Regions from separate parts of the Agrobacterium bohemicum genome, predicted to be linked through region 3. Evidence: riboswitches for the same ligand, from Rfam matches in the RefSeq annotation. Region 3 holds a riboswitch; each other region holds the start of a gene.
What was found. A riboswitch is a leader RNA that binds a small molecule or an ion and turns the genes downstream of it on or off. The one in region 3 is predicted to bind cobalamin.

Region 1 (7,484 bases), on a different contig from region 3:
AACAGGGCGTGGGCGGGGCCTGGTTTTACGAACTTCATCCCGAGCGTGGAGGCGAAGGCGCAGAGAGACGACAGTGCCTTGGCCGGAAGTTGACCATACGCAGGCGCGAGGACGGTGGCGAAAAGGTTTTCTGAGAGACGCAGCAGTCCGAAAGGCTGACACAGGGCTGTGGCTTGTGCATCCCCAGTCTGCTGAATAAGCCAATCCGCACAAATCGCCTGGATTTGCGCAATGTCGAGGTCGCGCCCTCTGGCCTCCGATCCTCGTTCAGCGAGATGAGACAGGAGATGGGTGACGGCATCGGCTGCATTTTCTGTGTGCAGCGAACCAACCCGCAATGCATTGGCTTCTGAACCGCCCAGCATCAGCTGCCAAAACACGTCATTATTGAGACGGACAGCTTTCAACCGGATATCCGCCAGCAGATCATCCATGATCACGTTACCACCGCCATCAACGACGACAGACATTTTTGCTGCTAGCCGTTCATGGAGGTGGAGCTGATCTGCGCGCTCGCATATCCGGCTTACGATTTCACCGGTATCAGCAATTGCCGTTTCATCGATCCCCGCCAGTGGCGACGTTTCCACCGCCAAGCCATGCCGTAACGGCAAGCCCAGAGCGAGAACGTCCATCTCTAATGACACGGCACTCTCGGTCGTCAGCCCGCGAAATTGCAGGCTGCCCCGGGCGGTGATGTCGACCAGACCATTGCCATGCCGGACAGCAAGGGTGCACAGCGCTCCCAAATCATCAGGCGAAACATGAGCCGTGAGAGCAATGCGGGATAAGAGCCCATCACCGGTCTGCATCGGCGCCGACAGAGCCGGGCAAACGCCGCGACGTGCGAAAGGCTGGACATCGGCGCGCGTGGCAGCATTCATACCTTCGCCCTCGCCAATTTGGGAGCTATCAGCATTTCCAGCTCTGCATCGACAGCATTACGGCGGCTGTGCCAAAGGCCGCGACGGCGAGCGGAAAGAAAACGCTGTGCCATTATCTCTGCCGCCTGCGGGTTTTCTCGCAAAATGAAATCGCGAACATCTTCATTGCCGAAGTAAGCATCATACAATGCTTCTATCAAAGATGACGATACGGCGTGGGTGGTCTCGGCAAAACCGATCAGCCTGTCCGCCGTTTCTGCAAACTCCGCAGCCCCACGTGGCCCATGGCGCATTTGCCCGGCAATGAAGCGCGGATTGATGGCGCGGGCGCGCACCACGCGGGTAATCGCCTGCGCGATGGAACGAGCACGGGGACGGGCCGGATCGGTCGTGTCCAGCGCCACCACATCGGCCGATTGGCCGAGCGCCGCCTTGGCCGCCGTATAACCGCCGATGAAGGCAACGTCGGACGAACCATCCAGGAGGTCGCGGCCCGGATCGTCCCCGGTGTGAACCAACAGATCGGCCTTTTCCACCTGGTCCGCGAAGCCCTCATCGGCAAACACGTCAAGCCCATCCGCCCCGCCAAAGGCGTGGCTGGCCGCATCCAGATAGGTCTGGCCTAACTCCTCGCGCTCGTCCCAGCGTCCATTTGCCAGCTTTTCTTCAATGCCCGCGCCATAGGTGCCTGGCGCAGAACCGAAAATACGGGCAGGGATATGACCGAGACTAGCAGCCTCTTCGCCCAAAGGGTTGTCGCCTGGCGATTCTTCACGCCTTGCAATTGCTTTGGCGGCAGCGTCGAGCAGTGCGATGAGCGCCGGAAACATATCCCGGAACAGACCGGAAATGCGGAACGTCACATCTACGCGTGGCCGTCCAAGCGCTGCGGGTGGCAGGATTTCGATGCCAGTCACCCGGCCGGTTGCCGGATCGTAGATCGGTCGCGCGCCCATTAAATGCAGGGCTTGCCCCACATCTTCTCCACCGTTGCGCAAAGATGCCGAACCCCAGAGGTCGAAGACGATATGCTTTGGCCAATCGCCATGGCTCTGCAAATAATGCCGCAGGACCTCTTCGCCCGCCATGCGCCCCAGCTCGAAAGCAGTGGCTGTTGGCATGGTGCGCGGATCTGCGGCGTAAAGATTACGCCCCGTCGGCAGCACATCCAGCCGCCCGCGCGCTGGTGCACCGGAAGGGCCAGGAATAATATGCTGCCCGTTGAGTGCAGCAATCAGCGCAGCCTTTTCAGCCGACGCACTTTGCGCTCTCGACTGATCTGGCTCACCATCCGCACAGCGGCCAAACACATGCTGTCCGTCTTTGATCGCGAAATCCTTGAGATCGCAGAGAAAAGCATCAATGCGTGAAAGCGCGGTATCGGAATCGTCCTGCTTGCCGACGCCAGCATCTTCGGCCAGACCAGTTTCAAGCGCCTTCTCGACGATAAGCTTGGCCAATCTGTCGCGGCGGCGGCTGTCCAATCCATCGGCCTGCGCATATTCATCGACAAGCTGTTCCAGCGCCATCTGTTCAGGCGAAAGTCCAGCATCGATTAAAATAGGCGGAATATGGCCGATGGTAACGGCAGCGATCCGCCGTTTGGCAACGGCTGCTTCGCCGGGATTGGACACGATAAAGGGATAGATCACCGGCAGCGATCCGGTAACGATCTCGGGAAAACAGGTCCGCGATAACGCAACCGTCTTGCCCGGCAGCCATTCCAGCGTACCGTGTGCACCGACATGAATAATTGCATGTGCGCTCGGGCTTTTCTGCATCCACGCACCGAAAGCGACCAGTGCATGCCGAGGCGGCAGGGCCGGATCGTGATAATCCACCCGCCGGTCTTCGGTGCGGCCACGATCTGGCGCAAGAGCAACTGTTACTGAGCCGAAACGAGCGGCACGAAAATGGAATGTTCCGGCTGTTACAGCAGTATCTGCATCCGCTTCACCCCATGTTTCGTCCAAGGCCAGATTGGCAGCTTTGGGCAGGGCGTCGCGGAACGCTGAGTAGTCGGCCAGCGTAAAAGTAGTCGTCTCATTTTCAACCCGGTCAAGCAACGCCCGCGCCGTCTCTGGAATATCGTCCACCGCATAACCGGCGTCGCGTAAGTCGCGCAGGACCTCCAACACACTTTGCGGTACATCGAGACCAACCGCATATCCCGTTCGCCCCGGTGCAGCGCCTGGATAATCCGGCATGAGAATGACGACACGCCGCTCAGCAGGTGCCGCATTCTTTAGCCGCAAAAAGGCAGAGAGACGATCGGCAACCTGCTCGACGCGATCACGCTCCGGGATATGGACTAGGCCGCGCCCGCCGTCTGGGTAAGGCTGTTTAAAGGAAATAGCGCCCGCCAGAATACGCCCATCCAATTCCGGCAGCACCACATGCATGGCGAGATCGGACGGGTTGAGCCCGCGCATGTTTTCCGCCCAACCATCGCGGCGGGTGGTGGCCATGATGACCTGAAAGGTTGCGACGCCCAGCCGGTCGAACAGGCTCTTGCCATCTTCGTCCGAATGGCTGGCGAAAGCTGTCGCTGCTATCATGGCTGCCGGTTCCAAGGGAACGAGCTTTTCTTCCAGAAACCGGATAGCGTCGCTGTCTTTCAGACCGCCGACAAAGATCGGAAGCGGCGAAAAGCCGCGTTCACGCAGTGCCTCATATAGCGCATCGATCGGCGCAACGTCTTCCGCCATCAGCATGGAACGATAAAACAGGATGGGCACAAGCGGCGTACCGGCCTCGTAACAATCCAGCGCCGCCGAAAGGTCAACCACGCCTTCACCGGGCCGGTAGAATCCGCATTTGGGCAACGGTTCTGCTGCAAGATCGGGCCAGACTTCCCCTCGCGCCAACGCAGCAAGCCCTCTCGCAATCCGGTCCATATTTTCCGGCCCGCCTTCGCGGAAGAAGGAAAGGATTTTGGACTGCGTTGGTAGATCGACCGTGGACGCAGCTTCGAGTTTCTCATCGCGATCGCTGCATTCGCCGGGCAAAAGCAAGAGCTTTAAGCCACGCCGCCGCGCCATTCTCGACAACTCGTCCACGCCGTATCGCCAGCGATCGGCACCGCCGAGAATCCGGATAAGGATAAGTCTGGCATGTTCCGCCGTCTTTTCAATCCACAGATCGACCGACATGGGGTGGCGAAGTTCGGAAAGGTTGGCACACACAAAGGATACCGAGACATCGTTACTACGCTGCCATCCGCGCTCCAGCCCACCCAGATCGCTGGCCGAAAAAGACAGCACCACCACATCCGCCTGACCCTGGTTGAGATCAACCGGCTCTATCAGGTCGTCCAGAGACGAAGATGTGGTGGCGAGGATGTGCATGGATCAGGCTGCCAGCATCCGCTCGATTTTCGCGCGGTCGAGACCCTTTTCTCCGATCACGACCAGACGGCTGCGGCGCACCTCACCGGCAGCCCACGGGCGATCGAAGTAATGGTTGACGCGCGAACCGACCGCCTGCACCTGCAAACGCATCGGCTTGGCTGACACCTCGACAAACCCCTTGATGCGCAACACATTTTCCGATGCTGCGGTTTCGGAAATCCGCATCGCTAGCGCGTTTGCATCCTTTACCGCGTCCAGTTCTACAACGAAGCTGTCGAATTCGTCGTGGTCGTGATCTGCTTCTTCATCATGGTGGGTGTGGCGGTTTTCGATATGCTCTTCCACTGCAAGGCCAAGGCCAATGAGCACGGCAGGATCGATCGCGCCATTGGAAGCCACGATAATTTTAGCAGCCTTTGGAAGATGAGCGTTAATATGTGCCTTGGCGCGTTCGAGACCCGCCGCATCCAGTAGATCGCCCTTGGTCAGAACGATGAGATCAGCGCAGGCAATCTGGTCTTCGAAAACCTCTTCGACCGGATCGTCATGGTCCAGCGCCTCGTCGTTCTGGCGCTGAGCAGCGAGTGCTTCGAGATCATGCGATACCATGCCTTGTGCAAGTGCTACGCCATCGGCCACGGCCACAACGGCATCCACCGTTACACGGCTTTTGATCGCTGGCCACTGGAAAGCCTGTACTAGGGGTTTTGGTAGAGCAAGACCGGAGGTCTCTATCAGAATATGCTCAACGCGTGGCTGTCGGCTCAGAATCTGCTCGATGGCGGGCTGGAAATCATCTGCCACTGTGCAGCAGATGCAGCCATTGGCCAATTCCACGATGTTTTCTTCCGGGCAGTTTTCGATGCCACACCCCTTGAGAATGTCACCATCGATACCGACATCGCCGAACTCGTTGACGATGATGGCCAGCCGCTTACCCTCAAGCTTTTCCAGAAGGCCACGCAGCAGCGTGGTTTTGCCAGCGCCCAGAAAGCCGGTGATGATGGTGCAGGGAACGCGGTTGAGCGTGGTCATGATGTCTCCTCGGTAAAATTCAAAGGGGGAATGCGGGCAACGAGGCCACGCTTCAAACTGTCGGGCCGTCCGCGCCACGGCATCAGCCCGTCGGGCGCAGAGGCCAACAGACGTGCGCCAACCATAAGGTCGGCCGCATCGTCTTCGCTCAGCGATCCAAACATATAGGACCATCCATCGGCGCTGCGAATGGCGGCACTCAAGCCGCGCTTGCAATTGGCAAGGCAATTGACGCTGCGCACATTGACACCCTCTGCGTCACCCAGCGCAATGGCGGCCTGCGCAAGGGTCGCACCGGGGCGAGGGTCCGCATTCGGATCAGCTTCGGACCGGCAACTGCGGCACACATAAACCACGACTCCAGGCGCGGTGTCATGGTGCGTCTTCTCATTCAGGCTGAGCGATGTTGATGTAATATCCAAGAGTGTACTTTCCGCGCCTTCACATGGTCTTGGGGTGCGGATATCGAAAACGGCATGCGGACAACCGCAAAGCCATTGGCGAACAACCGACTGACCGGAGCACCCCGCCCGGCAGACGTTTTTCCTGAAACGGCAGGTCTCCTGGCTTGCGGCTTCAACACCTCGCGCCGCCTTCCCGGACTTGAAGATGTCCAGTGGCTTCCGGCGCGGGCTCACCGCTTACAGTTGCGGGGGCAGCCACGGATTTGTCCGCATAAGCGAAGTGCACCGTGTTCCCTCTTAGCTTTTCCCGTTGCCGGAAAAAGACCGTCAGTCATTAACCCTTATGCCCTGCGGTGCTTTTGTGTCAATGCCGCGTATCATTGCTCACGCATGCGTTTTGGTTATAGTCGCCGCTTTGGAAAAGCATGAGACCCGGAAGGACCAACCGCCATGACCCGCGACATCAGCGACAGCGAAGCCGAACGTCACCGCGCCAAGATGGTCAACCGCAAGGCGGTTCAAGATGCTGAAGTCTCCGAAAAGACCGTCGAAAAAGGTCTGCTGATGATCAACACCGGCCCTGGCAAAGGCAAGTCTACCGCAGCCTTCGGCCTTGCCTTGCGCATGCTGGGCACCGGCAGACGTGTCGGCATTGTCCAGTTCATCAAAGGCGCATGGTCCACCGGCGAACAACAGGCACTCGCCCTGTTCGGTGACCGTGTGGAGTGGCGCACCATGGGCGAAGGTTTCACGTGGGACACTCAGGATCTCAAGCGCGACGTCGCCGCCGCGACCAAAGCCTGGGAGGAAGCCAAGGTGATGATGGCCGATGACACCATCGGTCTCGTGGTTCTGGATGAGCTCAACATCGCATTGCGCTATGATTATCTACCGCTGGAAGAGGTGGTAGAGACCCTGCAAACTCGTCGCCCCGGTTTGCACGTTATCGTCACCGGCCGAAATGCCAAGCAGCCGTTGATGGATGCCGCCGATATGGTTACGGAAATGACGCTTGTGAAACATCACTTCAAAGCTGGTGTGAAAGCGCAATCCGGCATTGAGTTCTAATTCATGACAGCGCGCGTTTTGATGTTTCAAGGCACCGGCTCGGATGTCGGCAAGTCGCTGATGGTGGCAGGGCTGGCCCGCGCCTTCGTCCGTCGCGGACTGTCCGTCATGCCCTTCAAGCCGCAAAACATGTCCAACAATGCCGCCGTCACAGCAGATGGTGGCGAAATTGGCCGGGCACAGGCCTTGCAGGCACGGGCTGCTGGCGTTCCGCTTTCCGTGCATATGAACCCCGTGCTGCTCAAACCCCAAAGCGAGACCGGTGCGCAGGTGGTGGTGCAGGGCAAAGTAATCGGCAAAGCCAAAGCCGTAGATTACCAGCATATGAAGGCAGGGTTGATGCCGCGCGTTCTGGAAAGCTTTGAACATCTCAAGGCGAAAGCTGACATCATCCTGATCGAGGGTGCGGGCAGCGCTTCGGAAGTCAATCTCCGCGCCAACGACATTGCCAATATGGGCTTCGCCCGCGCAGCCAATGCCCCCGTCATCCTGATTGGCGATATCGACCGAGGCGGCGTCATCGCCAGCCTTGTTGGTACAAAGGCGGTTCTGGATGCAGACGATGCCGCCATGATTCATGGTTTCATCGTTAATCGTTTCAGGGGTGATCCAAACCTGTTCGATGAAGGAATGCGCATTATCTCAGATAAAACCGGCTGGAACCCGATCGGCCTCCTGCCGCATTTTGCCGATGCCAATCGCCTGCCAGCAGAGGACGCGTTGGGCCTGACAGCACCTGGGCA
Region 2 (7,484 bases), on a different contig from region 3:
GTCCGAGTGCTTCAGGTTTGGGCGGTAACACGTGCCCGCAACGGAATTGGCATTGTAGATTTCCGGGCGGTAGATTTTTTGGAACGTATCCATCGTGCTGATGGTACTGATGAGCTCGAGGTTCGTGTAATCCGTCAGCAGGTCGCCGATAAAGTAGAATGCAAATGGCGCGACGCTGTTGGGCGGCATGAAATAACGTACTTGCAATCCCATCTTCTCGAAGTACCGGTCTGTCGGCGAGAACTCGCTTTGCCTGTATTCGATACCAAGGATCGGATGCTGATTGTCGGTGCGATGATAGGTCTTGGTGCTGGAGGCGCTCAGGCAGATGATCGGCGGCTTGCTGAAATGGTCCCTGTAAGCTTCTGACTTCAGGAACGCCTGAAACAGCTTCCCATGCAGATCACCGAAGTCGTCAGGTGCGCTGAAAGCGTCCTTGTTAATGTTATGCTCGGGCAGCAGGATACTGAAATCATAATCTCTGACGTAGGAAGAGAAGTTGTTACCGACGACGCCTTCGATACGCTCGCTCGTCGCTTGATCGACGATGTTGGTCTTGAGGACTTCGATGATGGGGAAGGTTTCGGTCTCTGCCGATGACCCGATGCTCATCTCCACGGATACGATTTCGATCTCGACTGCGTAGCGATCCCGTAGCGGGTTATCCCAATGCGCCATCGCATTGAACTTGTTGTCGATCATCCGCAATGCGTTGCGCAGGTTCTCTCGACGGTTCTCGCCTCGTGCCAGATTGGCGAAATTCGTCGTGGCGCGCGTACTCTCTGCAGGGCGATAGTCCTCGTCAAACGGAATGCACCTGATCGAGAAAGTGAAAGTGCTGTCCAACATCATCCGGCATCCTGCTTCCCGAATTAGGTCGTCGTAAGCGGCCCTTTCGGTTCAAAGTCATTCTTGCGGGCGGTATGCCTGACCCGGCGGCTGACTAAAAATGGTATTATCTCACTGACGTATGAGCGCTGTTCATGCGTTTGATGCCGACAACGTTCTCTACTTCTTGAGAAGAAAACTTGACCCTCCAACCAACATGCTACATTGCTTCGTCATCGTGGTTCTTCAGGCGAAAGTCTGGAGCTAAGAGGGAATTCGGTACGGCGCTCATCGCCCGAAGCCGGAGCTGCCCCCGCAACTGTAAGCGACGAGCGGAAGTCAATTCATGTCACTGAGGCGCGCCTCGGGAAGACGGACGGAAGCATTGACCCGCAAGCCAGGAGACCTGCCGCGACAGATAACGTCCACGGGCGGGGTGTCCCGGTGTGCCGCTTTGCGTTCGGCATCCTCGCGCCGTTGCCTCGCGTCATGTCTTCGCCCTGCCGCAACATGATGGCAGTGCCGATGAACCAGAACCCGACGACAAGAGCACCTAAGCAAGTCTCGATCCCCCTCGACGCGCACCTGCAGACGAGAAGTCGCTGACATGCTGGACAGACAACACCTTTCCATCCTGCGGGAAGTCGACCGTCTTGGCAGTCTGACGGCGGCTGCTGAACGGTTGAATGTGACCCAGTCGGCGCTCAGCCATACGATCCGAAAACTCGAAGAACGCTATGGAATAGCTGTGTGGGGAAAAGACGGACGCAATGTGCGTCTGACTGAGGCGGGTCGCTACATCGTTGAACTCGCGCAGCGCGTCCTGCCGCAGCTTGAAAGGGCGGAAAATGTCCTCTCTGATTACCGGTATGGACGACGAGGATCGTTGAAAATCGGGATGGAATGCCATCCCTGCCATCAATGGCTCATGGGCGTCACGAAGCCATATTTGCTCGAATGGCCCGATGTCGACTTGGAGCTGACGACCTCTTTCGTGTTCGGCGGAGTATTTGCTTTAACAGGATCAGAGATCGACATCCTGATCACGCCAGACCCGATCGATGCGGCGGGCATCCACTATGTGGCGGTCTTCGATTACGAGCTAGTCCTCGCCGTGCCGACCGGCCATCCGCTAACTTTCAAAGATCATGCCGAACCTTCAGACCTTCTGGACGAGACGTTGTTCACCTATCCTGTGCCGCCGGAAAGGCTCGATGTCTTCACCCAGTTCCTAGTACCGGGCGACACTCGCCCCCGTCATCACAGTACTGTCGAAACAACGGAGATGATGTTGCAGCTTGTTGCGGCAGGTCGCGGGGTCAGCGCAATCCCAGACTGGCTCGTGCGGCTGGACGCCGCGGAACTGGGTGTTCAACCTGTCCGGATAGGGAGCAGGGGCATCAGCAAGAGTATCCACCTCGGGTTAAGATGTGGCGATGAGGACGTCGACTATATCGCTGGTTTCCTGAGCAGGGCACGTCAAACACCTTCAACACCAGTTGCTAGCTCATAGGCGGAGTAACGTCAGTCGGAAGCATAAACGCGCGTTTGTCTGCTTTGGGCCAGATGCGGTTATCCGCTCTGCGCCAATAAGACATGGCGATTGGCATCATCAATTAGACTTCCGTAAACAGCTTCTCCGCTGCGAAATCGATAAAGGCGCGCAGCCTCGGTGTAATAAATCGCGCCGACGGCCAGAGGATGGAGAAATGGCCTGGTGCCGTCAGACTGTCGCTCAGCACCGTTTGTAGCAGGCCTTCGCGAATGGCATCGGCCGCTAGGAACTCTGGCAGATAAGCGAGGCCAAGGCTATCGATCGCGGCAGCCCTGATCGCCTCCATGTTTCCACAAGTGAGAGCGCGTCACGGAGAACCTCGCAGGAAGGCGCACTTCTATTTGGGCCGGCATCTCTCCTCTACGCAAGGAAGTCGACCTTTACGGCCGCCTGTGGGCAGATTGCTCTACGGGCCATTTCGTCTTCGATGACTTGAGCCGCACGATAGATGCTGAACTCGTCGAAATTCCGCCCGACGAGCTGGACCGAAAGGGGCAGGCCATCGGCGCTGATGCCCGCAGGCACGCTCATGGCTGGCGAGCCCGTCAGGTTGAAAGCGGCATTGACGGACGGGGTCCCATTCACAAGAGAATTTCTTGCCACGTCATGGATGAGAGGTGCGACGCCAAGCGCACCGATCACCAAAAGGAGATTGACAGATGAAAAGGCCTCGGCGAGCTCTGTGGTCAGTTCCCCACGCCTGCGGCATGCCTGGAGGTAATCGGTCGCAGTGAGCAAGAAGCCTGGTAAAAAGCGCTCGACCGAATACGGACCATAAAGATGGAGACTGCGTCTGAAATCGTCTTCGTGGACGGCTGCTGCCTCGCTATACATGATGACGCGCTGGGCGGCGAAATAGTGACGCAGAGGTGATAATGATACATCCGTGGTGGTGGCACCAGCGTGTTCAAAAAGTCTGGCAGCCTCTTCGAAAACTGCGACGCACTCGTCCGAAAAGAAGTCGGGCTCCTCTTCATGGAAACTGCGCAGGAGACCTATCCTCATGCCACACACGCCTAAAGACGTCGCCTCGGTCCATGGCTGCGACGGAATGTCGACTGAAGACGGGTCACCGGGGTCATGACCTGCAAGAGCCTGGAGTGCTATCGCATTGTCCTCAACGGACCACGTCATTGGGCCGGCGGTCTCCATGGAATAGGCTTGAGGCGTCATCCCCCAGCGGCTCACCCGACCATATGTCGGCTTCATGCCCGAAATGCCGCAGTAGGCTGACGGCGTCCTTATCGATCCGCCCGTGTCCGTTCCGATCGCAAGCGGAACCGTTCCCGCAGCGACGGCTGCCGCCGACCCACTTGACGAGCCCCCGGTAAAGCGATCGAGATCCCACGGATTGCGCGCGGGCCCAAAGGGCAGGCTGAAATCCGGCCCACCCATGGCGAATTCCTGCGTCTCAGTCTTACCCAGCAAGACAGCGCCAGCCGCGCGCAGACTTGCGACGACTGACGCGTCAGACGTTGCGATGTCACCCAGCGTGAGGCGAGAATTGTTGGTGGTTGGAAGGCCAGACACATTGATGATGTCCTTCACCGCATATGGGATGCCATGCAAAGGTCCTCTGTATTGACCTTCCATGATTTCAGCCTCAGCCTTGCGGGCGTCAACACGTGCTGCGTCCTCCTCGATCGTGATGAAACAATGGAGCGTGGAATTGAGTGTTGTTGCACGTGCAAGAAAGTGATCAACCACCTCGACGGGTGAGATTTGTTTTCGAGCAATCATTCGTGCGGTTTCAGCGATCCCAAGTTCCCAGAGCTCCGACATCTGTCACACCTCGTCCGTCGAAGGTCGATCGTCCGTGGTGCAGGGCCTTGGAATTGCTGGTCCATCGACACGAAACACGTGGGGAGATTCCACCCGGCGATCACGCGGTATTCGCACCAAATCAGTCAGGACCCGGAGATTTGCGTATGATGCGCGGGCAGCTTCAAATTGGTCGTCGTCAAGTTTCAGCCCTGCCCGTTCGATCAACACGGAAAATTCGTCACGGCCAAGCATGTCCTATCCACTCCCGCGTTTCTTCAGGCAATGCTGTCAGGTTCAGAACCATTTCGCTCATCAGAACCGTCGGTCATCAGTAAAATGGTTTATTCAAACCGCCGATACCTGGCGAAATTGACAGGATGACAACAGGTCGGGAGGTCAGGCCGGAATGCGAACGATCGCGCCATCTCCGCTCACATAGGTCTCATCCCTTTTCGAATGAGGCACATCAAAACTGTCTTAAGTTTGGCCCGCATAGGTACGGGACAACACGCCGCATCACCTCGTGATCGCCAGCATGAACCACGGCCAATCCCGCTCTCTGTCGATGGCTTCCTGGCCCAGATCCGGATCTTCCACGATCAACCCGTGAAGGGTCCGCAGCCACGCTGCGGCCTCTTGGCTTTGCCTGCGAGGTGATCGCGCCCGTCTCAGGGCCTTTTCGGAACCATCGAGCGGGAATTGGCCCGCTCCCCAACTGGAGCCGATAACGATGTCGCACGATCTTTCTCTCGCACAGTCCCACACCTTCCAACTCTCCCGTGACCTGATGGTCCCGGTCACCGTCTTTGCAGTCGACGGTGAATACGGCGTCCTACCCACCGACGAGATCGACGACGGCGACGACCTCGAAATCGTGCACGAGCTTTCCCCCTGGGCGGCTCATTGAGCCGCCTTTTGCCGTTCCGGCTGCCGCTAGCGAGCGAGCGGTGGCAAGGGAAGCGACGCCGGGGCTGGCAAATCCTTTGCAGGATTCACCAATTGCCAACCCCGCCCTTGCCGCCTTCGCTCTTCGCGCCGGACGTGAAGGGGTCCGCGAAGAATGCGGAAAGGAAATTAACAAGGGACGATCGCCAGGCGATCGGAAAGATGATGAAGCGAAGAGATATTGAGGAAATTCGCGAACGGGTCGGGTGCGGAGCAGTTTTGGAGACATCGGGCTTCGCGATCGATGCGAAGGAAAGCACCCGCCGGGCTGTGAAATACCGCCGCGGCGGTGAGATCGTTATCGTCACCCATGGTGGCCAGGGTTGGTTCGATCCGCTAGGCGATGACAAGGGCGACGTTTTCTCACTTGTTGCACGCCTCGACGGAGGTGGCTTCCTGGACGCGTTGGACCGTGTCGCCGGTCTCATCGGCTTCCAGTCAATAGAACCGGAGTGGATGGCGGCAGCGCCAACAAAAACTGCGATTGCGACGATCCATGATCGGTGGATATCGCGTCGGAAACCTCGACCGTCATCTGAAACCTGGCGCTACCTGCGGTTTACGCGCTTCGTACCGGAACGGATTCTGAAGGGTGCCATCAAACAGGGTGTACTTCGTGAAGGCCCTTACGGAAGCATGTGGGCTGGCCATGTTGACGAGGACGGTAACATCTGTGGCTGGGAAGAACGCGGCCCGGACTGGCGGGGCTTTGCGACGGGCGGCGCGAAGGTGCTGTTCCGGCTCGGCCCATCCGGAGCCCATCGGCTTTGTGTGACGGAAGCTGCGATCGATGCAATGAGCCTCGCAGCAATCGAGGGGATGCGAGAAGACACCCTCTATCTCAGCACCGGCGGCGGTTGGTCGCCGAACACTGCCGCAGCGTTACGACAACTGGCTCGGTACCCGGATGTGCAACTTGTTGCGGCGACCGACGCCAATCGCCAGGGCGAGGCCTTTGCATATCGCCTTCGTGAAGTGGCCGATCAGGCTGGATGCGATTGGTTGCGTCTGCGACCGCCGGCGGACGACTGGAACGAGGTCCTGAAATGTCAGGAAAGGGAGAAGCAGGAAAAGGAAGGAGAAATGAACGGCGTGCCGCATTCGCGCCTCCCGCGTCAAGGGAGGCTTCGCCCGGCTGCGCCGGCCCTTGACCCGGGCGGACACGATGCCGGCGGCCCGGGAGAGGTCATGGAGGATTGAAGAGATGAGCATGGTCGTGACGACGGTGTTCTCTTCGGTCCGGACATATCCCAAGGAGCCGCAAATGAACCCCTCTGCCGCAATCCGCAAGGTTTTCCAGGGCGTGGCAACACGCAAGCAAATGTACCGCATGTTCGACCGTCATGCCCAGCGACCGGGCCGATGGGATGGCGATGCTTCATCCCTTTATGCCGGTGAATGGTTTGAGATCGCCGAAGCGGAGCACGATTATATGTTCGAGATCCTCCCGCCGCTTTGGATCCGCGGATCGATGTTTGCCATGCGTGAGTTCCTGACCGACTCCGTGACGTCAGTGTTCTTCAGCCTGCGCATCGATGGGGTCATCCGTCACTTCCATGGATATTGCGACCTGTCCGAACGTTCTATGGCCGAGCATATGCGCCTGGCCATCGTCGAGCGGGAAAGTCGTCCGCTCCGGTCGATGTCTCGGCAAGAGCGGCTCGAGCACATCTGGAGCAGCACGGCTGACGACTATCGCGACTATGCGGGCGATCGATGGCCGCAAAGCAACCGTGGCCATCGCACCGTTGTCCTGTACGGCTGCAAGGAGGGCACGTTCCTGAAACTGCTCGATGATCTGACGGACGACGAAATCTCCGCCAAGCTTCCGGTGCATTTAAGGCACCTCCCCCTCTCCATCGCCGCCTGAACGACACAACAGTCTTCACAACCGATCGCGACGCGCGGCCGAACTCTCGCACAATCGGCCCTGCCGGATTCCCATCCTCTGCGCACTTCGAGCTGCCCGCGCCGGCAGATCGCAAAATGGTGCCTTCAACAGGAGTTTCATCGCATGAGCAGCAATTCCTTTTCACTCGACATGTTCGGTAACACCGCACTGTCCACCACCCTCGATCTTGGCATCACAGGTTTCGCGGGCACCGCACCTGATGCGGCAAACGATGACGAGCCGGATCCGACGCCACCTGCGCCTGCCCCTGCCTTGGTAGCCCCGACCAATTCACACCCTCGCCCGCGTGGCGGGCGTTCCAACTTCTACCTCGATGGCAACCGAGGCCTCGCCGCGTCCTGGCTGGATCGTGCCCGCGCCAATGTCGCGGCCATCCTGATCGCCGAGGCGATCGAACAACGGGATCGACCGGCCACGCCAAATGAACAGGCGCAATTGATCCGCTTCACCGGCTTTGGTGGCAGTGAACTGGCCAACGGG
Region 3 (7,484 bases):
GGTGAGGATGCAGACAGACACGCCATCGGCGCAGAGGCGTGAGAATGTCTCGACGCCTTTCTGGCCGGGAATGAAATAGGGAGAAGTGATCCTGAGTTTCTTCTTCGCCTGCTCCATGATCGGAAGCAGTGTTTCCATCAGAAAATTATGGCCATTGCGACGGTTTCCGGCAGCCTTTTCAGGCGGGTCGGCAACGACTTTCGCGCTTTCGACCCAATGCAGACTGTCAGACATCAGAAAATTGCCGGAGTGATGCTGGCTTTCCACCTGCGCAAGATAGGGTCGGGCGGCATTTCCCGAGGCAAGGACATCCATTCGCCGACGAAGCTTGGCAAGTTTGCTGGGCCGCCGCGACAGAAGCGATCTGACCGGAACTGCCACTGCACTGTTCCAGTAGTCGTCGAATATGTCCTCTGCCTCGTCAACGCATGTGCCATGCGCTATGACATCGAAATCCCGAAAATTCGTCTGTTCCGCTGCATCGAAATAGGCGTCGCCGATGTTACGTCCGCCGACGATGAGGACCCGACCATCCGCAATCCACGCCTTGTTGTGCATGCGTCGGTTCACGCTGCGAAACCGAAACACCATCTCTATGCCGCGCCTGAAAACGTTCTCACGTGCTTTTGTGGGGTTGAACAGACGCAACTCGATGTTGGGATGGCTGTCGATAGCGTGAAAGGCGCGGTCGGAAATGGACACGCCGAGATCATCAAGCAACAGACGCACCCGCACACCGCGATCGGCAGCGGCGATGACCTCACGCATGACGAGCTGGCCCGTAAGATCCGCGTTCCACATGTAATACATGAGGTCGAGACTGCGCCCCGCCGCCCTTGCGGAGCCCACCCTGGCGGCGAAAGCACCGACATTCGATTGTATCAGGGACAGGGCGTTCTTTTCGGCACGATCCCGGTTGAGGTCCATCCAGTGCCGGTCGAGGGGTGTCTCGTCATCGTCCTTGGAGAGGGCTGTCGATGCGATTTTGATGATGATCTTGTCGCGGTGACGCGTAGCCAGAGCCATACCCGCGACAATGACGAGTACGATAAGGATCGCAATAGCGACAGTGGCATTCACAGAGATGGTATCACCCGCATCTTTTATTGAATATTCTGCTCAGATATCTGGTCTGGGTCAGTGGATTTCAATGCTTCGCCTGTCGGCCTCTTCCTTGATGATATCTTCAACGACCTGTCGTTTCAGGTCAGGATCGCCAAGCAGGTAATCATCTGCGATCTCGAAAATGGATTTTGGGTTTTCGGTTTTCTTGAGCGTATCAAGATCCTGTCCGATGCGCTCGCGAAGTTCGGCATAATTATCCATAAGATGTCCTCCATTGTGCAGGGAGAATGCGTCAGCGGGCTGGAGGGTTCCGGCATCAGTTGGCAAATGACACGGGATTGTCTTGCTTCTTCGCGTTTGCCTCGCGATAACGCCTGCATCAGGTGCCTGCTTTGCGGTAGGAGAATCGGGAACGCGGTGAAATTCCGTGACGTGCCCAACGCTGTAAGGTGGACGCGTGTTGCCATAGGCCACTGAGAGATCGGGAAGGCGGCAACATGCGAGCGAAGCCAAGTCAGAAGACCGGCCTGATGCAACAGACCAACCGCTTGGACAGCGCGAGGTTTTTCGAGATACCGGATGCGGATGTGTCCGGCCTCGGCATTGTTGGGGATTGACGATGCGACCTGATGACCTCGAGCGCGGGCTTGTGCCGGCGCATGAATTTTCTGACGACCATAAGATCGCCGTCTACCGCGCTATCGAAACCCGCCGTGACGTGCGGGACCAGTTTCTGGACGAGCCACTGTCCGACGCGCTGGTAGAAAAACTTCTGAGGGCTGCCCATGCGGCGCCGTCTGTCGGCTTCATGCAGCCATGGAATTTCACACTCGTGACCGATGAAGCCGTGAGGCAGCGCGCGTGGGAGGCATTTTCCCGCGCCAATGCGGAGGCGGCAGAGATGTTCGGGGAGGAGCAGCAAGTTCTTTATCGCAGCCTGAAACTCGAAGGCATCCGCAAGGCACCATTGTCGATCTGCGTGACCTGCGACCCGACCCGTGGCGGCGACGTGGTGCTGGGACGAACCCACAATCCGCGCATGGATGTCTACTCCACCGTCTGCGCCATACAGAACCTGTGGCTGGCCGCGAGGGCGGAAGGCATCGGTGTCGGATGGGTCAGCATTTTCCACGACGCCGATATCCGCGATATTCTCGCCATCCCCGAACACATCGAAATCGTTGCTTGGCTATGCGTCGGCAAGGTCGATATGCTCTATGACGAGCCGGAACTGGCGGTCAAAGGCTGGCGGCAGCGACTGCCGCTGGAGGAACTTGTGTTTCGCGATAGGTGGGGCGAAAAGTAAGGTCACCTTTGCTGCGGCTGTGCGCCTTTCAGCGCTGGGTTTTTCAGATCGATACGGCTCGTTTCTGCGGGCAGAAACTGCGGGCCGACGATGCGGACCTTGCTGTTGTTGGGGTCGTATTCCCGCTCAGGAACAGGCTCTGCCTTCTCCACCGGCTTCGGCTCCTCGGGCTTGATGTCAGCAGGTTTCGGCATTGTGTCACTCTTCGGTGACGTAATGGTCGTGATGCTCGACATCTCCTGTGACGGGGTCGATTGCGGTGCTTTTGCCTGATCTTCCTGCTTTTTCATCTCGTCGTGATAGGCGGCCATGTTGCAGCTACAGGATGGCGAGCGACTGGTGCCTGCGTTGTTGCGATAGGCAAAGGCTGTTGGCATGGAGGCATAGGGTTCGCCCGTTTTGGCCGATACCATGTCCGAACTTTCCTGACCCTGAAGCGAATGGTAGAACAGTTCGGTCTGGGTGCCGGGGCACATGCGCTCGCATTGGGCTGCCTGCGCGCGGAAATCCAGCGGTGTGGCATTCGAGGAAATCGGGAAGAACGCGCCATCGCATGTTCTCACGCAAAGCGTTCTTAATCCGCCTTGCATGGGCATGTCGGGCGAGGGGCGGTAGTCCTGATTATCGGGACTGTCGAAGGGGTCGACCGTGCCGCCCATATCCGGTTGTTGCGAAGGATCGGTCGTGGCGAAGGATGGCGGTTGCTCATCGTAACAACCCTGCGCATCCAGTGCTGCCATGATGCGTTCGCGGCTGTCCTGCGCGTTCTCATCGCGCTGCGAGGCCAGCATGCGGTCTCGATCTTCCGCAATCATGGCACGGTCGGATTCGGCCTGAACCAGCGCATCACCGATTTCGCCGCAGAGTTCGGCGTTTGGATTGCCATAGACGATGACGCTGCCTGACGAGCAGCCGTAGCCGCGCATATCGTTCTTGATCCGACGAATGAGAATATTCTGTTGCGCCAGCGCATTGGCGTAACGTCTTACCTCGGCCGTGTTGCCGATGATGCGCGTTGGCTGAGTGAGCTGCTGGCGCAGCCCATCACAGACGGCACTGGCCTGCGCCGACAGGGGTGCTGCAAGCATGAGAGTGAAAAATGTGCCGATCAAACGGCTGCGGCGCGGGATCAATGGTCCGTCCGTTTCCTGCCCTGCCATCATGCAGGTCATATCCTGTTGATCATCGTCCGCGGAATGCGAAGCATGTTTATGCGTTCAGGATAACATAAGCCCGTGCCGCAAAGCGGCAAGGGCCTGTTCAAAATTACGTTAACCCGGCCTTACACCGAAGGGTGCGAGGCCTGAACCGTTGCAAGCGCTGCCATGTTGACCACGCCACGCGATGTCACCGTTGGTGACAGGATGTGAACGGGCAGAGCGGAGCCGAGCAGGATCGGGCCGACATGCAGGCCTTCTGTCATGGTGCGGACGACGCCCAGCGTGATGTTGGCCGAGTCGAGATTCGGGAAGACCAGAAGATTGGCTTCGCCCGACAAGGCGCTGTTTGGCATGGCGCGCTTGCGCAGAATTTCAGACAGGGCCGAACCGCCCTGCATTTCGCCATCGATTTCCAGTTCCGGCGCCGCATCGCGCACCAGCTGAAGGGCACGGCGCATCTTGCGGGCGCTTTCCGAATCGCGCGAGCCGAAATTCGAATGGCTGACCAACGCGATCTTTGGCGTGATACCGAAACGCTTGATCTCCTTGGAGGCAAGGATTGCAAGTTCGGCAATGTCTTCCGAAGTCGGCTCGTAATTGACGAAAGTGTCGGTGAGGAAGATCGCGCCTTGTTGGGTAATCAGCAGGCTGAGGCCGCCGAATGCGTGGGCGCCTTCGCGTTTGCCGATGATCTGGTTCACGTCGCGCAGATGGCGGTCGAAGCGACCTTCCAGACCGCAGATCAGGGCATCCGCTTCGCCGCGTTTGACCGACAGCGCGCCGATGACGGTGCTGTTGGTGCGCACGATTGTGCGGGCTGCTTCCGGGTTGATACCGGCGCGACCGACCAGCGCGAAGTAGTCATCGACATATTCACGGTAACGCGGATCATCCTCGGGGTTGACCACTGCAAAGTCCGCGTGAGGACGAATACGCAGGCCGAAACGCTTCAGGCGCGTCTCGATGATCTGCGGACGGCCGATGAGGATTGGAACGCCGGTTCCTTCTTCCAGCAGCACCTGGGCCGCGCGAAGTACACGCTCGTCTTCGCCTTCGGCAAAGATGATGCGCTTCTTTTCGGCAGTCTTGGCCAGATTGAAGATCGGCTTCATGATGAAGCCGGAGCGCCAGACGAAGCGGTTCAACTGATCCAGATAGGCGTCGAAATCGGTAATCGGGCGGGCGGCCACACCGCTTGCGGCAGCAGCACGCGCAACGGCTGGCGCAATACGCAGGATGAGACGCGGATCAAACGGCGATGGAATGAGATAGTTGGGGCCGAAGACGGGGGTCTCTTCGCTATAGGCCTTTGCCGCGACTTCAGAGACCTCCTCACGCGCCAGCTCGGCTATGGCGTGAACGGCGGCCATTTTCATTTCTTCGTTGATGGTGGTCGCGCCGCAATCCAGTGCGCCCCTGAAAATATAGGGGAAGCAAAGCACATTGTTGACCTGGTTCGGGAAGTCGGAACGACCCGTGCAGATCATCGCATCCGGGCGCGCAGAGCGTGCGAGTTCCGGCATGATTTCAGGATTTGGGTTGGCAAGTGCCAGAATGAGCGGCTTTTCCGCCATGCGGGCCAGAAGCTCGGGTTTCAGCACGCCGGCGGCGGAGAGGCCGAGGAAGACATCGGCGCCATCGATTGTTTCGTTCAGGGCGCGCTTGTCGGTCTTCTGCGCGTAAACTTCTTTCCACTCGTCCATCAAACTGTTGCGGCCATCATAAACGAGGCCTTCGATATCGTGGACCCAGATGTTTTCGCGCTTGGCGCCGAGAACGACGAGCAGGTTGAGGCAGGCGAGCGCTGCAGCGCCTGCGCCCGATGCAACGATCTTGACGTTTGCAAGCGATTTTCCGGCAAGTTCCAGTGCGTTAGTCACAGCCGCGGCGACGATGATGGCGGTGCCATGCTGGTCGTCATGGAACACGGGAATGTTCATCTTCTCACGAAGCTGGCGCTCCACTTCGAAACATTCCGGTGCCTTGATGTCTTCAAGGTTGATGCCGCCGAAAGTCGGCTCCAGCGCCGAGATTGTGGACACCATGTCGTTGATGCCGGGTGCATCGATTTCGATATCGAAAACGTCGATGCCAGCGAATTTCTTGAACAGAACCGCTTTGCCCTCCATGACGGGCTTGGAGGCGAGAGGGCCGATATTGCCAAGGCCCAGAACCGCCGTACCGTTAGAAATGACGGCAACAAGATTGGCGCGCGCGGTATATTCGGCGGCCATTTCAGGGTTTTCGTGAATGGCAAGGCAGGGGGCAGCAACGCCGGGCGAATAGGCAAGCGCCAGATCGCGCTGGTTTCCAAGGGGTTTGGACGCCTGAATCTCCAGTTTTCCCGGGCGCGGATAGCGGTGGTAGAAAAGTGCCTGTTGTTCCAGATCCGCATTGGCGTTTTTGTCTTGCGTCTTGCCCGTGTCCTGAGAACTCATTCTATCACCGCTTATTTCAAGTTTATTGGAGGCCTTTGCATACAACAATCGGCAGGTGCGTACAGCCGTTTATTTCATCTACGACACCCAAAAGCGGTACTTTTCACACGGCTTAAAACGAGAGTTTCCTTCAGAAATGGCCGGTTGTCATCTTGCTGAAACACGAGTCTGGTTTTGCAGGAGAAGAAAGTTGCCGAGACAAGGGGGAAGAGTTCCATGGCCGCGCAAACCGAAGCCAGACAGTTCAGAACACTTTTCATTTCCGACGTGCATCTTGGCTCCAAAGCAGCCAAGACGGATTTCCTGCTGGATTTCCTGCGCTACCACGAAGCCGATACGATTATTCTCGTTGGTGACATCATCGACGGCTGGCGACTGCGCCGTAACTGGTATTGGCCGCAAGGCTGTAACGATGTCGTGCAGAAGCTGCTGCGCAAGGCGCGCAAGGGCACGCGTATCGTTTACATCCCTGGCAATCACGACGAATTCCTACGGGAGTTTCCCGGTACTCACTTCGGCGGTATCGAAGTGGCGGAGCGGATGATCCATGAGGCTGCGGACGGCAAGAAATACCTCGTCATTCACGGTGACGAGTTCGATGTCGTGGTCCGCAACGCGCGCCTTCTCGCCTATCTCGGCGACTGGGCCTATGATGCGGCGATTGCCATCAACGTGCTGCTGGCTGCCGTTCGCCGCCGTATCGGTTTGCCTTACTGGTCGTTCTCTGCCTGGGCAAAGCAGCAGGTGAAGCATGCCGTCAATTTCATTGGCGAGTTCCAGCGTGTGGTGGCCGATGAAGCGCGCCGCAACAATGTCGACGGTGTTATCTGTGGCCACATTCACCACGCGGTGATGGAGGATATGGACGGTATCCGCTACATCAACACCGGTGACTGGGTGGAAAGCTGTACGGCGGTTGCCGAAAATGCCGACGGAACCTTCGAGCTGATCACATGGATGAAGTCCGACGATCAGGTCGAGACGTCGGTGCGTGAGCTTGAGCCGGTGAATATCGCTGGATTGCTCGGCAGACAGGCGGCCTGATTCTTTAGCCCCACAGTTCCGGTTCTGGTGGATGAACGAGCGATCCTTCATACCGCATGCCGGGAACGCGGTCCCGCACGAGCAGTAGCGGCCCGTCGAGATCGGCATAGGCGGTGTCCTGCGCCAGCATAAGCGCAGGTGCCATGCCGAGCGATGTGCCCAGCATGCATCCGACCATGATGATGAAGCCCAGTCGCTCCGCCTCCTTCTTCATGACGAGTGCCTCCGTCAGGCCGCCGGTCTTGTCCAGCTTGATGTTGATGGCGTCGTAGCGGTCACGCAGCGCGGTTAGATCGGTCGTCAGATGCACAGTTTCGTCAGCGCAGATGGCGACTGGCCTTTCGATTTGCGCCAGAATGGCATCCTTGCCAGCGGGTAACGGTTGTTCGATAAGCGCGATGTTCAGCTCTTTCGCCACGGCGAAATGATGCCCGATGTTGTGTTCCGTCCAACCTTCGTTCGCATCGATGA
Region 4 (7,484 bases), on a different contig from region 3:
CGATGGACCTGATGGAGCTCATCCGAGGCAAGAAGGTCATGGTCGGTGCCATAGACGTGGCAAGTTACGCCATCGAGACGCCGGAAGAAGTAGCCGACACTCTCCGGAAGGCTCTCCAGTTCGTGGATGCGGACAAGCTCTATCCATGCACCAATTGCGGCATGGCACCGCTTCCGCGTCATGTGGCCACAGCGAAGCTGCGTGCACTCGGTGCAGGCGCTGACATCATCCGCAGGGAGCTTGCGGCCTGATGCCGATCGACAATTTCTCGATTGAATGGCTGACTGATGACGCACAGGCCGCCGTCCGGGCTGAAGCGAGGACCTTCTGCCTGCGGATGATCAAGAACGTCTACGGGATCGACTACACTCCCGCCTGGCATTCTGACCTGGATTCGCTGTTGCTGGCGCAGCCGGACAACTGGTTCTCCCTCGAAAGGCACGGCAGTTTTCTCGTTGTGCGGGACGGAGATGGACATATCATTGCGACTGGCGGTCTTTACGCGCTCGAAAACAAACCCTCTACGAAGGAGCGCTTACGAAATCGCTATGGCGACGGCGAAAAGGTATGTCAGATTGTCCGCGTGTACATAGAGCCGTGCGCCCGTCGTAAAGGGCTTGGCACAAAGATTGTGGCAGCCTTGGAGAGCCGGGCATCCGCGTTTGACTACACCTCGTCCTACCTCCATGCCGATGTTCAGACACCGGAAACACTCAGCTTCTGGAAAGCCCAAGGCTATGGCGCGTTTGGCCACTTCTCCTATCCGTCCAACCGCGGAACCGAGACGAGCGTCGATTTCGACAAGCCGTTGCGCTACGAACGTTGCGGAAACGCAAAATCGATACTTGATATCGGCTTGTCTGCGGCTATTCGGGGCTGAACTTTCACGCTGTATGATCACCCTGTTATCCACAGGCTGCGGTGGACGAGGACTTAATTTTTTAACAACCACCCTGCTAAGAGTTGACGAAACTATCCCCTCATATACTATATCTAGTGTTCGAGGTTCTTCCGATTCGCGTCGGAAGCTAAGACGGGAATACGGTGCGTGACGTCCATTCTGGACGGAGCAATGCCGGAGCTGCCCCCGCAACTGTAAGCGGCGAGCATCCTCTCAAACTGCCACTGAGGCCGCAATGCTTCGGGAAGGCGAGATGGATGCGACGACCCGTGAGCCAGGAGACCTGCCTCAAACGAATACGTCCACGGGCGGGGTGTCCGAAGGTCGCGTTTGCGTGCGGGATGAGCCTGCGCGTGCCGCTTCCCCTGGTCTCCGCATCAACCACTTCGGGGTGAAGTCAATGTCGCATCATTTTAGTCAGTATCCGCGTGAATAGCGGGCGGTAACGCCCGTAGCCGAGTCCGGCTGCCATGCATCCCAGAATCTCCCGAACAGGTGTTCCCAACGCCTGATCGATATCGCACGCCCTAAACAAATCTCACGAGGATCATTATGACCATTACCGTTTACAGCAAGCCAGCCTGCGTCCAGTGCACAGCAACCACCCGCGCTCTGGACCGCCAGGGCATCGACTACACCGTCATCGATGTTTCCGAAGACACCAATGCCTATGATTTGGTCCAGGGACTTGGCTATCGTCAGGTTCCCGTTGTGGTGGCTGGTGAGACCCATTGGGCAGGTTTTCGCCCGGATATGATCAGCACGCTTGCGGCCTGAGCCAGAGCAATGGGTCAGATCGTCTATTTCTCCAGCCGATCGGAAAATACCCATCGCTTCGTCGGACGGCTGGGAATGAGTGCGCGGCGCATTCCCCTCAGTCCTTCCGAGAGCCTTCAGGTCAAAGCCCCCTATGTTCTCATCCTGCCCACCTACAGTGGCGAAGGCGGAAAAGGGGCCGTTCCAAAACAGGTGATCCGCTTTCTCAACGATGAGGAGAACCGCGGAAACATTCGTGGCGTGATCGCCGCGGGCAACAGCAATTTTGGCGAGACCTATGGGCTCGCGGGTGACGTCATCTCGAAGAAGTGCCAGGTGCCGTATCTTTACAGGTTCGAGCTTCTGGGAACCGACGAAGACGTCGTTAACGTCATACACGGATTGGAACGATTTTGGACGCGACGACTTTCGAAAAGCCTTTGAAGACATCGGAATCCGAACTGGATTTCCACGCCCTCAACGCGATGCTCAATCTTTATGACGAGCAAGGAAAAATACAGCTCGGCAAGGATCGGCTTGCCGCCAAGCAATATTTTCTTCAGCACGTGAACCAGAACACGGTCTTCTTTCACAATCTGCGAGAAAAGCTCGATTATCTGGTGACCGAGGGCTATTACGAGCGAGAGGTGCTGGACCAGTATTCGTTCAATTTCGTGCGGGATTTGTTCGATCGTGCGTTTGTCAAGAAATTTCGTTTCCCGACATTTCTTGGCGCGTTCAAATATTACACCAGCTACACCTTGAAAACCTTTGACGGGAAGCGGTATCTCGAACGCTACGAAGACCGCATCTGCATGGTGGCGCTGGCACTTGCGCAAGGCAACGAAGAACTTGCCAAGGATATGGTCGATGAGATCATCGCCGGCCGCTTCCAGCCCGCGACGCCGACATTCCTCAATGCGGGAAAAAAACAACGTGGCGAACTGGTTTCCTGCTTTCTGCTGCGCATGGAAGACAACATGGAATCCATTGCACGTGGCATCAACTCCGCGCTCCAGCTTTCCAAGCGCGGCGGTGGCGTGGCCTTGTCACTGACGAACATTCGCGAGGCTGGAGCGCCGATCAAGCAGATCGAAAACCAGTCATCCGGCATCATTCCTGTCATGAAACTGCTAGAAGATAGTTTCTCTTACGCCAACCAGCTCGGCGCGCGCCAAGGTGCCGGTGCCGTCTATCTCAACGCCCACCACCCTGATATTATGCGTTTTCTCGATACCAAGCGGGAGAATGCCGACGAGAAGATCAGGATCAAAACCTTGTCGCTCGGCGTCGTCGTGCCCGACATCACCTTCGAATTGGCGAAGAACAACGAGGATATGTATCTATTCTCGCCCTATGACATCGAGCGCGTCTACGGCGTCCCCTTCACCGAGATATCGGTTACCGAAAAATACCGGGAGATGGTGGCGGATAGCAGGATCAAGAAGAAGAAGATCAAGGCCCGTGACTTCTTCCAGGTGATCGCCGAGATACAGTTCGAAAGCGGCTATCCCTACATCATGTTCGAGGACACGGTGAACAGGGCGAACCCGATTGCCGGTCGCATTTCCATGAGCAATCTCTGCTCGGAAATCCTTCAGGTCAGCGACGCCAGCGAATATAATGACGACCTATCCTATAACGTCATGGGCAAGGACATCTCCTGCAATCTCGGCTCCCTGAATATCGCGGCCGCCATGGACAGCGCCGATTTCGGAAAAACAATCGAGACATCGATCCGGTCGCTCACGGCGGTGTCTGACATGAGCCATATTGCCTCCGTGCCGTCGGTGGAGAAAGGCAATGACGACAGCCACGCCATCGGTCTCGGACAGATGAATTTGCATGGCTATCTCGCCCGCGAGCGCATCTTTTACGGTTCGGACGAAGGCATCGATTTCACCAACATCTATTTCTACACGGTCACCTATCACGCCATTCGCGCCTCGAACCGTATCGCGACCGAGCGCGGCGTCAGCTTCAAAGGCTTCGAGAACTCGAAATATGCGTCCGGTGAGTATTTCGACAAATACACCGAACGCGAATGGCTGCCAGCGACAGAGCGTGTTCGCGAGCTATTTGTGACGGCAGGCATCGCGATCCCAACGCAGGAGGATTGGCTTGCGTTGAAACAAGCGGTTATGACCTCAGGCCTCTATAATCAGAACCTCCAGGCCGTGCCGCCGACAGGATCGATCTCCTACATCAACCATTCGACCTCTTCGATCCACCCGATCGTCTCGAAGATTGAAATACGCAAAGAGGGTAAGATCGGCCGCGTCTATTACCCCGCCGCCTTCATGACCGACGATAACCTCGAATTTTACCAGGATGCGTACGAGATCGGCCCGGAAAAGATCATCGATACCTATGCGGCGGCGACCCAGCATGTAGACCAAGGTCTTTCGCTGACGCTGTTCTTCCGTGACACCGCGACGACGCGCGATATCAACAAGGCGCAAATCTACGCGTGGAAGAAGGGCATCAAGACCATTTATTACATCCGTCTTCGACAGATGGCACTGGAAGGCACGGAAGTGCAGGGTTGCGTGTCATGCGCGCTGTGAACAAGAACGCTTCGAAAGATCAACACATGAACATCGCCGTCAAGCCCGTCAGTCGCATCCGTGCCATCAACTGGAACCGTATCGAAGACGACAAGGACCTCGAAGTCTGGAATCGCCTGACCGGTAATTTCTGGCTGCCGGAAAAGGTCCCGCTCTCCAACGACATCCCATCTTGGGGAACGCTGAAGCAAGAAGAGCAGCAACTCACCATCCGCGTCTTCACTGGCCTGACCCTGCTCGACACGATCCAGAACGGCGTTGGATCGGTCAAGCTGATGGCAGACGCCGCGACGCCGCACGAAGAGGCGGTGCTATCCAACATCTCCTTCATGGAGGCGGTCCACGCGCGTTCCTACTCCTCCATCTTTTCCACCCTGTGCTCGACACCGGATGTTGATGATGCCTATCGCTGGTCGGAAGAGAACGAGTTCCTACAACGGAAATCGGCGCTGATTATGCGCGAATACGACAGCGGCGATCCGCTGAAGAAGAAGGTCGCCTCCGTATTTCTGGAAAGCTTCCTGTTCTATTCCGGCTTTTATCTTCCGATGTACTGGTCGAGCCGCGCCAAGCTCACCAACACCGCCGACATGATCCGCCTCATTATCCGCGACGAAGCCGTGCACGGTTATTACATAGGCTACAAGTTCCAACGTGCGGTAGACCGGTTGCCTGCGCAGAAGCGCCAGGACATCAAAGACTTCGCCTTCGATCTCTTGCTCGAACTCTACGACAACGAAGCAAAGTACACCGAAGCGTTGTACGACGGCGTCGGCCTGACGGAGGACGTCAAGAAATTCCTGCATTACAACGCCAACAAGGCGCTGATGAACCTCGGTTACGAAGCGCTGTTTCCCGCAGAAGCCTGCAAGGTCAATCCCGCAATCCTCTCCGCGCTTTCACCAAACGCCGACGAGAACCACGACTTCTTTTCCGGCTCTGGCTCGTCCTATGTCATTGGGAAGGCGGTGGCGACAGAGGATGAAGACTGGGACTTCTGAGGGATTGAACCCCGTCGCGACATCGAGACCGCCGCTAGAGCCAATGTCTTGATGCCGCGACCCGATCAGCGAAGAATGAAGTGGCTTCGTTAGAACCGACGCTGAACTAACAGTTCATCGGTGGTTCGGTTCGTTGCGAATGACCGCTTTTGGCGCAAAGCTGCCAAGGGAAAGGTTGGCCCAAACCAGTCATTGACACGGGCACTGGATGAAGCGCAGTGCTTAATTGGTCCTCTCCGATATCTCGCTTTTGATCCACAACGCCAGGGCAACTGCACTAAACGCGGCCCCGAGGAGAGAAATCCCGTCCAGCCGAACCACGAGTAGGTCGCCGTAGCAGCAATAGCTCCAATGGCGCTGCCAACAGAGTAGAAGACCATATAACCTCCAATCAACCGGCTGCTTTTTTGCGGGTTGAAAGCCACAATGGCGCTGAGATTGGTGACGTGGACCGCCTGTACCGCCAAGTCCATCAAAACTACACCTACGAGCAGCACCGCCATCGAGACCGGAAGGAGAGCGATCAGTCCCCAGGATAACAGCAAGACCGCCAGAGAAACTCCTGTTGTCCATCGACCGTAACCTCGATCCGCAAGTCTTCCCGCGCATGTCGCGGCAATCGCTCCCGCCAGCCCAACCAGTCCAAACATGCCTATTCTCGTGTGTGAATAGGAAAAGGGCGGGGCACTGAGCGGAAGGACAAGCGCGGTCCAAAACGTGCTGAAGGCAGCAAAAATCAGGAGCGCTAGGGCACCTCGATACAGCAAGCTTCGCTCTCGGAGGAACATGGTTGGAATGGAGAGTAAAGCGTGGGTATACGTCTCCGTATTCCGTTTCGCAGATTGGCGCGGTAGAATCGCGATGAGAACGATGGCCATGACAAGTGTGATAAGCGCAGATGTCAAATACACAGCCCGCCATCCGCTGACATCGGCAATTGTTCCTGCAAATGATCGGGCGGCAAGAATGCCTGTTACGATTCCGCTGGTAACCGTGCCAACCACCCTACCCCGCTGGGCCGGAGTGGCTAGGGCCGCCGCCTGAGCGACCAGTGTCTGTGCAACAACAGCCGTCAAGCCGACCGCACCCATACCTGCCAACAAAATCGCGTTCGTTCCCGCTGCCCCGACAATCACGAGAGCGATGGCCAATAATAATCCCTGAACGATGATAAGCTTACGGCGGTCGATGAGATCGCCAATCGGCACGATAAAGATCAACCCCAAACCATAACCCACCTGCGTCAACATCACGATGAGACCGATGGTGGCTGGCGGTATTCCAAGATCATGTGCCATTAGGTCGAGCAATGGCTGCGCGTAATAGATGTTCGCTACGCTTAAACTGGCTGCGGCGGCAATGATGAGGGTATGTAGTCCCGACAAACCCTGTTCCCGCATTCCTGGCACGGCATTGTCTAACTTCTCTTCCATTTGGTGGCCTTCATGATCTTGTTTCATGCCACTCCCAGACCACTTGGCTCAACACATTTCTAGTTCTAAGATAGAACCAGATTCTGAAGGATGGAGATGGGCACCGATGGTGAAACGTGTGAGCTTATGGAATTCCGGTTGCCCGGTGGCACGGTCTCTCGATGCAATCGGAGACTGGTGGTCGCTTCTGATCATCCGCGATGCTTTCGATGAGAAGCGGCGCTTTGGTGAGTTCCAGAACGGGCTGGGCATCAGCAGGGGCGTATTGGCCACTCGGCTTGGTGATCTGGTAAGGCGCGGAATATTTGAGACCGCGCCAGCATCGGATGGAACTGCCTACCGCGAGTACGTCCTTACTGCAAAGGGGCGCGGGCTGTTCCCTGTCATCGTTGCACTTCGCCAGTGGGGCGAAGATTTCCTGTTCACCGAGGGCGAGGAACGCTCATCACTGGTGGACCACGAATCCGGTAGACCAATCGCCCGGCTCGTTATCCGATCCGCCGATGGCCGATCCCTCGACTGGAGCGACACGCGTGTGACAGCCTGAGCATCTATAGGTCGGTGGCCATCGCTCAAACGTCCACTTTGGTGGAGAGCGGAAGACCGCCGTTGGCGCGAAGCGGAAGGCGCAATTCGAACCTATGCGGCCCAATTGTTCCGCGCTCATTCCTCGGTATGAGACACTTCGTAAACACAAATGAAGAGTATACTCTGTAGATGAATGCGCTGCAAAACGCATGAATCCGTTCATGGGTATCAGAGAAACTTTCGCGTCCAATCTGCGGGAAATTCGCTTGCGACGAGGTCTTTCGCAGGAAGAGCTCGC

Region 1: it holds a riboswitch for cobalamin, as region 3 does, so the genes downstream of both, ATO67_RS07100 (DUF1636 family protein) here and bluB (5,6-dimethylbenzimidazole synthase) in region 3, are expected to answer to the same signal.
Region 2: it holds a riboswitch for cobalamin, as region 3 does, so the genes downstream of both, ATO67_RS14445 (LysR family transcriptional regulator) here and bluB (5,6-dimethylbenzimidazole synthase) in region 3, are expected to answer to the same signal.
Region 4: it holds a riboswitch for cobalamin, as region 3 does, so the genes downstream of both, nrdH (glutaredoxin-like protein NrdH) here and bluB (5,6-dimethylbenzimidazole synthase) in region 3, are expected to answer to the same signal.

Annotation. Positions count from the first base shown of each region.
Region 1 is NZ_KQ961025.1:309,480-316,963, forward strand. Features, by position in the region: gene cobG (precorrin-3B synthase) at 1-884, opposite strand, end outside; gene cobN (cobaltochelatase subunit CobN) at 881-4,231, opposite strand; gene cobW (cobalamin biosynthesis protein CobW) at 4,235-5,272, opposite strand; gene ATO67_RS07100 (DUF1636 family protein) at 5,266-5,691, opposite strand; cobalamin riboswitch at 5,806-6,017, opposite strand; gene cobO (cob(I)yrinic acid a,c-diamide adenosyltransferase) at 6,124-6,741, shown strand; gene ATO67_RS07110 (cobyric acid synthase) at 6,745-7,484, shown strand, end outside.
Region 2 is NZ_KQ961030.1:196,733-204,216, forward strand. Features, by position in the region: gene ATO67_RS14440 (DUF1852 domain-containing protein) at 1-849, opposite strand, end outside; cobalamin riboswitch at 1,051-1,256, shown strand; gene ATO67_RS14445 (LysR family transcriptional regulator) at 1,436-2,341, shown strand; partial or broken gene ATO67_RS14450 (LysR substrate-binding domain-containing protein) at 2,445-2,675, opposite strand; gene ATO67_RS14455 (amidase) at 2,744-4,165, opposite strand; gene ATO67_RS23300 (hypothetical protein) at 4,878-5,054, shown strand; gene ATO67_RS14465 (DUF3991 and toprim domain-containing protein) at 5,258-6,292, shown strand; gene ATO67_RS14470 (DUF1419 domain-containing protein) at 6,357-6,962, shown strand; gene ATO67_RS14475 (DEAD/DEAH box helicase family protein) at 7,107-7,484, shown strand, end outside.
Region 3 is NZ_KQ961023.1:77,522-85,005, forward strand. Features, by position in the region: gene ATO67_RS00405 (phospholipase D family protein) at 1-1,026, opposite strand, end outside; gene ATO67_RS00410 (hypothetical protein) at 1,138-1,326, opposite strand; cobalamin riboswitch at 1,430-1,610, shown strand; gene bluB (5,6-dimethylbenzimidazole synthase) at 1,685-2,371, shown strand; gene ATO67_RS00420 (DUF2865 domain-containing protein) at 2,374-3,534, opposite strand; gene ATO67_RS00425 (NADP-dependent malic enzyme) at 3,654-5,969, opposite strand; gene ATO67_RS00430 (UDP-2,3-diacylglucosamine diphosphatase) at 6,186-7,013, shown strand; gene dgcA (N-acetyl-D-Glu racemase DgcA) at 7,018-7,484, opposite strand, start outside.
Region 4 is NZ_KQ961030.1:188,307-195,790, reverse strand. Features, by position in the region: gene ATO67_RS14435 (methionine synthase) at 1-251, shown strand, start outside; gene ATO67_RS14430 (GNAT family N-acetyltransferase) at 251-880, shown strand; cobalamin riboswitch at 987-1,206, shown strand; gene nrdH (glutaredoxin-like protein NrdH) at 1,454-1,678, shown strand; gene nrdI (class Ib ribonucleoside-diphosphate reductase assembly flavoprotein NrdI) at 1,688-2,101, shown strand; gene nrdE (class 1b ribonucleoside-diphosphate reductase subunit alpha) at 2,071-4,224, shown strand; gene nrdF (class 1b ribonucleoside-diphosphate reductase subunit beta) at 4,251-5,225, shown strand; gene ATO67_RS14405 (MFS transporter) at 5,315-6,685, opposite strand; gene ATO67_RS14400 (winged helix-turn-helix transcriptional regulator) at 6,765-7,205, shown strand; gene ATO67_RS14395 (helix-turn-helix domain-containing protein) at 7,408-7,484, shown strand, end outside.